2 regions of the uncultured Tateyamaria sp. genome follow, and region 1 is predicted to be linked to the other one. Evidence: riboswitches for the same ligand, from Rfam matches in the RefSeq annotation. Region 1 holds a riboswitch; the other holds the start of a gene.

Region 1 (3,762 bases):
AGCGCATGAGCGAAATCAGGGTGTCCCAGGCCCGGACCGGACGTCCGGGGCGCACCGGCGTGCTGATGTGCGCCGGGTTGGCCGCGCTTTTGGTCTCGCTTTCGTTTGCCATTTCCGTGGGCGCGGTTCAGGTGCCGCTGTCGACGGTGTGGAGCGTGTTTCTGAACAAGCTGTCGCCCGGACTGATCCCGCAGACCTGGTCGCAGGGGCGCGAGGCCATCGTCTGGGATATCCGGTTTCCCCGCGCGTTGCTGGCGATGATGGTGGGGGCCGGGCTGGCGATGGTGGGTGCCAGCCTGCAGGCCGTCACCCGCAATCCGCTGGCCGATCCGCATTTGCTGGGGATTTCGTCGGGCGGCGCCTTTGGGGCGATCCTTGCCCTTTTGCACACCGGGCTGTTCCTGGGGTTGCTGACGGTGCCGCTGTTGGCCTTTCTGGGGGCGTTGGGCGCCACGGCCATTGTGCTGGCGGTGTCCCGCTTTGCCCAGGCCACAAGTGCCGACCGCCTGGTGCTGGCGGGTGTGGCGGTGTCCTTCATCATCATGGCCGCCGCCAATGTCCTGATCTTTCTGGGTGATCCGCGCGCGACCCATACGGTCGTGTTCTGGATGCTGGGCGGCCTGGGCCTCGCACAGTGGAGCCAGCTGGTCTATCCGCTGGTGATCCTGCTGGCCTGCGGTCTGTGGCTGATCTGGCGGGCGGGGGCGCTGAACGCCATGACCGTCGGGGACGAGACGGCATCAACCCTTGGCATACCCGTGGCCCGGTTCCGCCTGTTCGTCTTTGTCATGGGGGCGCTGATCACCGGTGTGATGGTCGCCTTTTCGGGGATCATCGGCTTTGTCGGCTTGATGGTGCCCCATGTGGTGCGGATGCTGGTGGGCGGCGATTACCGGCGCGTCCTGCCGGGCTCTGCCCTGATCGGGGCCATTTTCCTGCTTTGGGCCGATATCGCGGCCCGCACCGTCATGGCCCCCGAAGACATGCCCATCGGCATTGTCACCGGCCTGGTGGGCGGCGTGTTCTTTGTCTGGCTTCTGGGCCGCAAGACGGCTGCCTGACCGCATCCCGCCCGACCGCAGACCGCGCCGCACCATGCCCAACGGGCGCGGGGCAAGAATTCTCTTGCCTTGGCTTGAATGTTTCCGATACGAAACTCGCAACGCTTGACGTTGGGAGAACCAGACCACTGGTGCCGAAGGAGCAACTGCCTCGGAAACTCTCAGGCCACAGGACCAACGCCGGGTGACAGATACTCTGGAGAGTGATGCGCACGCATCCGCCGAAGGGATAATGTTCTCAGGCGCACAGGACAGAGGAGGCACCGACGCGCAGACCCCTGTCTGCGCCCCATGTGGTGCCGCGCGATTTTCCCAAAATCTCGTCGGCTTGGACAAGGCGATGGCGATATGACAGGCCTGCGACAGACACCGCTTTATGCGTTACATGCAGAGCTGGGTGCCAAGATGGTGCCATTTGCCGGCTACGAGATGCCGGTGCAATACGCGCTGGGCGTGATGAAGGAACACCTGCACACCCGCGCCAGGGCGGGCCTGTTCGATGTCAGCCACATGGGGCAGGTGCGCGTGCAGGGCACCCGCTATGCCGAGGCCGCGACAGCGCTGGAGGCCCTGATCCCCGTGGACATTCTGGGCCTTGGCGACGGGCGCCAGCGCTATGGGTTTTTCACAAACGAAGACGGCGGGATCGAAGATGACCTGATGCTGGCGCATCGCGGCGATCATGTGTTCATGGTGGTGAACGCCGCCTGCAAGGACGCCGACATCGCCGCGATGAAAGACGCGCTGGAGCCTGCGCTGACAGTGACCGAGATCACCGACCGGGCCTTGCTTGCCTTGCAGGGCCCGGCGGCAGAACGGGTGCTGGCACGCCTTGACCAGCGGGCCGCTGACATGGCGTTCATGGATGTGGCGACGCTGGATCTGAACGGGGTCGAGGCGTGGGTGTCGCGATCCGGTTACACCGGCGAGGACGGGTACGAGATTTCCGTTCCTGCAAAGGAGGCCGAGGCGCTGGCGCGTGCCCTGCTGACCGATCCCGACGTGGAACCCATCGGGCTGGGCGCCCGCGATTCGTTGCGGCTGGAGGCGGGGCTGTGCCTGTACGGTCATGACATCGACGCCATGACCACACCTGTCGAAGCCGGTTTGACCTGGGTCATTCAAAAGGTGCGCCGGGTTGGCGGTGATCGGGCGGGCGGCTTTCCCGGTGCCGACAGGATCCTGCGCCAGATCGAAGACGGCGTGGAAAATCGCCGTGTTGGCCTGGTGCCGGAAGGCCGCGCGCCGATGCGGGAGGGCGTGCCGCTGTTCGACACCGACGACAGCGCAGAGCCTGTTGGCACCGTAACCTCGGGCGGGTTCGGCCCGACTGTCGGGGGCCCGGTCGCCATGGGTCATGTCAGCGCAGATTACGCGCGCCCAGGCACCACGCTGTTTGGAGAGCTGCGCGGCAGGCGCCTGCCTGTGACCGTCACCAAATTGCCTTTCACACCCGCCAACTTCAAACGATGAACCAAGAGGGACCCCCGATGAAATACACCGAAGAACACGAATGGCTGCTGGCCGAAGGCGACACGTTTATCGTGGGCATTACCGAACATGCCACGACACAGCTGGGCGATCTGGTCTTTGTCGAGTTGCCGGAGGTTGGCGAAACCGTCACCAAGGACGAGGAAATCGTGGTCATTGAAAGCGTCAAGGCCGCGTCGGACATCATGGCCCCCCTTGATGGCGAAATCACGGAGGTGAATGACGCCCTTGTCGATGATCCGAGCCTGGCCAACAGTGACCCGCTGGGCGCGGGGTGGTTTTTCAAGATCAGGCCGTCCGATCCATCGCAACTGGAGTCCTTTCTGGACGAAGCGGCCTACACCGCGCTGATTGGTTGAGGACCCCGCCCGATGACCTTCAAACCCACCGACTATCTGCCCTATGATTTCGCGAACCGGCGCCATATCGGGCCATCCCCCGCCGAGATGGACGAGATGCTGGACGTGGTGGGGGCGCAGGATCTGGATGCGCTGATCGCCGACACGATCCCCGCAGGTATCCGGCAGGCCGCGCCGCTGGCGTTCGGCAAGGCCAAGTCGGAACGCGAGCTTTTGCACCACATGCGCGTGATCGCGTCAAAGAACAAGGTTCTGACATCGCTGATCGGGCAGGGGTACCACGGCACTGTCACGCCCCCGGCCATTCAGCGCAATATCCTGGAAAATCCGGCCTGGTACACCGCCTATACCCCGTACCAGCCCGAGATCAGCCAGGGCCGTCTTGAAGCCCTGTTGAACTTTCAGACCATGGTGTCGGACCTGACCGGCCTTGAGATTGCCAATGCGTCCCTTCTGGACGAGGCCACGGCCTGTGCCGAGGCGATGACCATGGCGCAGCGCATCAGCAAGTCGAAGGCGCCGGGCTTTTTCGTCGATGAAAACTGTCATCCGCAGAATATCGCGGTGATCCGCACCCGCGCCCAGCCGCTGGGCATCGAGATTGTGGTGGGTGCCCCCTCGGATCTGGATCCAGGCGCGGTGTTCGGGGCGATTTTCCAGTACCCCGGCACCCATGGCCATATCCGTGATTTCACCGCCCAGATCGAACAGCTGCATGCCCACAAGGCCATCGGCATCATGTCGGCCGATCCGCTGTCGCTGACCCTGCTGAAAGAGCCGGGGGCCATGGGCGCCGACATCGCCGTCGGGACGACGCAGCGGTTTGGGGTGCCCATTGGCTATGGCGGACC
Region 2 (3,762 bases), 310 kb from region 1:
GATCGACAAGGACCAGCCCGACCACGTGGGCTACAGCCCCGCGCTGTCGGGCATCGCGCTGAACTTCAACCGCGTGCATTTCGAATGGAAACGGCAGGGCGGGCGCTATGCCGTGACAATGGATGCCCGCACGGAACGGTACCGCCCGGCGGTGGCGATGGCACGGATGCAGGTCACGGAACGGCGCGCGCCGACCTACACCTATTCCGACGGGGGCCGCACCGACACCTGGACCGTTGCGCGTGGCGCGCTGGGCAATGGCGGCGCCCGCTGGCTGCCGGTGCGCAAGCCGGGGCTGTATGCGGGCGACGTGTTCCAGACGCTCGCCCGGTCGCAGGGCATCGTACTGAAGAACCCGACGGTCGTCAGCCGCACGCCCCAAGGCACCACGCTGGTACAACATCAAAGCGATGACCTGCGCACGATCCTGCGGGCCATGTTGCGCTTTTCCACCAATATCACGGCGGAAATGGTGGGCATGGCCGCGACCGCCAAACGGGCGGGGCGCCCGTCCTCCCTGCGCGCTTCGGCGTCCGAGATGAACCGCTGGGCCAAGGCGGCGCTGGGCACGCCGAACATGCGGCTGGTCGATCATTCGGGCCTTGGCGGGTCCAGCGAGATGACAGCCGACGACATGGTGGCGGCGCTGGTCAAAGCCCGGCAAAGCAACGTGTTGCGCCCGATCCTGAAACCGATCCCCATGCTGGATGCGAACCGCCGCGCGATCAAGAACCACCCCATCGAGGTGCACGCCAAGACGGGCACCCTGAACTTCGTATCGGGACTGGCGGGTTACATGACGGCACGGGACGGCACCGAATTGGCCTTTGCCATCTTCGCCGCGGACGAGGCGACACGCAGCCGCATTTCGCGTGCGGAACGCGAACGCCCCCAGGGCGCGCGCAGCTGGAACCGGCGCGCCAAGGCAATGCAGCAGAAACTGATCGAACGCTGGGGCGCGGTCTACGGCAGCTAGGCTGGGGCGCTGCCCCAGACCCCGTCGTATTTTCAGTCGGAAGAAGATCAGGCCGCGTTCTTCATCCGGCTCAGATCAATGATGTCGGCCGTTGCCTGCGCGGTCGCCGCCGACAGGGTCCAGCCCAGATGCCCATGCCCGGTGTTGTAATAGACCCCCGGCTTGGCACCCGGACCCACCTTGGGCATCATCGACGGCAACATCGGCCGCAGGCCCGCCCAGGGCACGCAATGTTCGGTCGAGACGTCGGGAAAGAACGCCTCGCACCATTCCCGCAGGGGCCGGATCCGGTCATCGCGGATATCCAGGTTGAAGCCGTTGAACTCTGCCGTCCCCGCAATGCGGAACCGCCCCTTGCCCAGCCGCGAGGTCACGATCTTCGCCTCGTCATCCAAAAGGCTCACCCAAGGTGCTGCGGCCTGGCTTTGGGCGTCATCCAGGGTCACGGTGATGGAATAGCCCTTGACCGGATAGATGTTCACCCGGTCGCCCAGTTCGGACGCAATGGCGCGGCTGCCGACACCGGCACACACGACAATACCGTCGAACGCCTGGCTTTCCGAAACCCCCGCATCGTCCCAGGTCAGGCGCACGCCTGCACCGGTATGGGTGATGTCGGTCACGTTGCTCTTGTAATGAAACGCGGTCCCCATCCGGGCACAGCCATCGCTCAGCGCGCGGGTATAGCGGTGGATGTCGCCGGTGAAATCGCTCTCGGTGTAAAAACCGCCGAGGGTGTCGGCCTTCAGCGCAGGCTCCAGCCGCTGCACCTCATCCGCCGACACCTCGCGCCGCTCCAGACCCGCCCGCTCCAGCAGGGCGTTCACGCGGCGGGCATGATCGAACTCGGACTGCTTGCGGTACACATGCAGGATGCCGCGCTGTTCCATGTCGAAATCGGCACCCACTTCGCGGGCAAACGCCAACAGGTGTTCGCGCGCCGCAATGGCCAGGCGCGCCGTCTCGATGGTGTTGCGCTCGTAATCGGGAATGTTGCCCATGAACTCGGCCATCCAGGACAGCTTGTGCCAGCTGGGCGCGGGGTTCACGAGCAACGGGGCGTCGGATTTCATCATCCACTTCAACCCCTTGAAGATGGTGCCCCAGCGGGTCCACACCTCGGCGTTGCTGGCCGACAACTGCCCGCCATTGGCAAAGGACGTCTCCATCGCGGCATAGCGGTTGCGGTCAAACACGCTGACGGCATAGCCGCGGCGGGCCAGGGCATAAGCGGTTGTGATGCCGGTGATACCGGCACCGATCACGGCAATATGGGTCATTCGGGGGTCCTCCCACGATCACGGCGATGATACGGATACAGTCCCGCACCACGCGGGCCTGCATCCCCATCTGTCGCGAGACCTGAGAGCTTCACGGCCCTGTCCTTAGGGGGCCGCTTTCTCCTTCGGTGGGCCGGATGCCATGAGGTCCGACCACTCTCCAGATCGTCGCATGTGTCGTCCCGGGTGATCCCGGGTTGGACGCGGCCGGCACGGTTCGTGGTGCCTGAGAGTTTCCGGGGCGTTGCTCCTTCGGCGGCGGGCACGCGGCCCGCTCTCTCCCATGTCGACCTCTGCGACTGGGCTTCACATAGGAAACACGCCCGAGTCGCGCAAAGGGTTTGTCACAGGCCGCACGACGTCGTGTCCGGCTGTCATCTTTCTGTCACGCTGGCGGGCACACCACGTTGCCGAACCGGTCAAAGTCCATGGCCGGGTTGACCCAGACAAGGGAACTGTCCGGGTCATTCGCATCACCTCGGTACACACGGTTGTCCACGAGGGTCTCGCATTCGGCAATCGTGCCCACGGCCTCGGCCACATCGGCGACAGGCACGCTTTTCATGCCCTGCCGGTCCTGCCACGCGCGGATCATCGCGTTGGTGATGCACCCGGGCGTGCGTGCGCCCAACTGGCACCGCGCGGCGGACCGGTCGCGCATGAAGATGGTGGCGTGGTCGTCCAGGGACGGCAGGGAACTGTCGGCGCCAACGGGAATGGGCGCATTGACAAAGGCCGCATAGGGGGATCGCACCGCGCGCAGGTCAATGTCGCACGTGTCTCCCGCGGCAAAGCAGGCCTGGGCCAGTTGCTCCAGTTGGTCCAGCGCAACCAATGCGACATCCTGGGCATCCTCGACCTGCCGAAAGGCTGCCGCGTCGGTCAACGCGACCAGTTCGACGGCACAGGTTTCGGCGCAGACACGTACCGGCGCCGCGTATCCGCCGCGGTCGGCCAGTGCGACGGTCAGGTCGTCGTACAATGTCTCGTACGCCCCCATCAGGGCCGCAAGATCCTCGTGTTCGTCCAGATCCGATTGGCGGGCGTCGGCGGCGGGGTAGTTTGCCAATGCCTCATACGGGCTGATCGAGATTTCGAACAGCTTGCCCGCGTCGCGCGCTGCGGTGGCAAGTTTGCGGATGCGGGCGATGGCCTGATCGGCGTCGGCGGGCAGGTCGCTGTCGGCCAGCGGATCGGGGGCAACCGCCGGTTGGTCTTCTTCGTCGGTTCCGGCGTTGACCGGCACGGGCGTGGACTGCGTGGCTGATCCCCCCTCCTGGAAAAACGTCAGATCGCGCTCATAGCTGCTGGATGACGCGGTCTGGTCCGATCCCGCCGCGACCGACGCTTTCTGCCCCCAGCCCTCGCCCGTGACCGAGGCGCGCATGGTCTCGCGCTCTTCCTTGCTCGAGGTTTTGACGACAGACACCAGATAGGCCCGCGCGCCGCTGACCGCGGCGGACACGTATCCGTCGCCGCATATGCGCCGGAACGCGTCGGGGTCCG

Evidence for each region. A riboswitch is a leader RNA that binds a small molecule or an ion and turns the genes downstream of it on or off. The one in region 1 is predicted to bind glycine.
Region 2: another riboswitch for glycine. It lies ahead of Q0844_RS09440 (D-amino acid dehydrogenase); the one in region 1 lies ahead of gcvT (glycine cleavage system aminomethyltransferase GcvT).

Annotation. Positions count from the first base shown of each region.
Region 1 covers NZ_CANNDN010000001.1:1,557,703-1,561,464, reverse strand. The annotation lists gene Q0844_RS07935 (ABC transporter substrate-binding protein) at 1-1, shown strand, start outside; gene Q0844_RS07930 (iron ABC transporter permease) at 66-1,061, shown strand; glycine riboswitch at 1,164-1,248, shown strand; gene gcvT (glycine cleavage system aminomethyltransferase GcvT) at 1,410-2,534, shown strand; gene gcvH (glycine cleavage system protein GcvH) at 2,552-2,911, shown strand; gene gcvP (aminomethyl-transferring glycine dehydrogenase) at 2,924-3,762, shown strand, end outside.
Region 2 covers NZ_CANNDN010000001.1:1,872,429-1,876,190, reverse strand. The annotation lists gene dacB (D-alanyl-D-alanine carboxypeptidase/D-alanyl-D-alanine-endopeptidase) at 1-976, shown strand, start outside; gene Q0844_RS09440 (D-amino acid dehydrogenase) at 1,024-2,256, opposite strand; glycine riboswitch at 2,317-2,430, opposite strand; glycine riboswitch at 2,460-2,550, opposite strand; gene Q0844_RS09435 (hypothetical protein) at 2,642-3,762, opposite strand, start outside.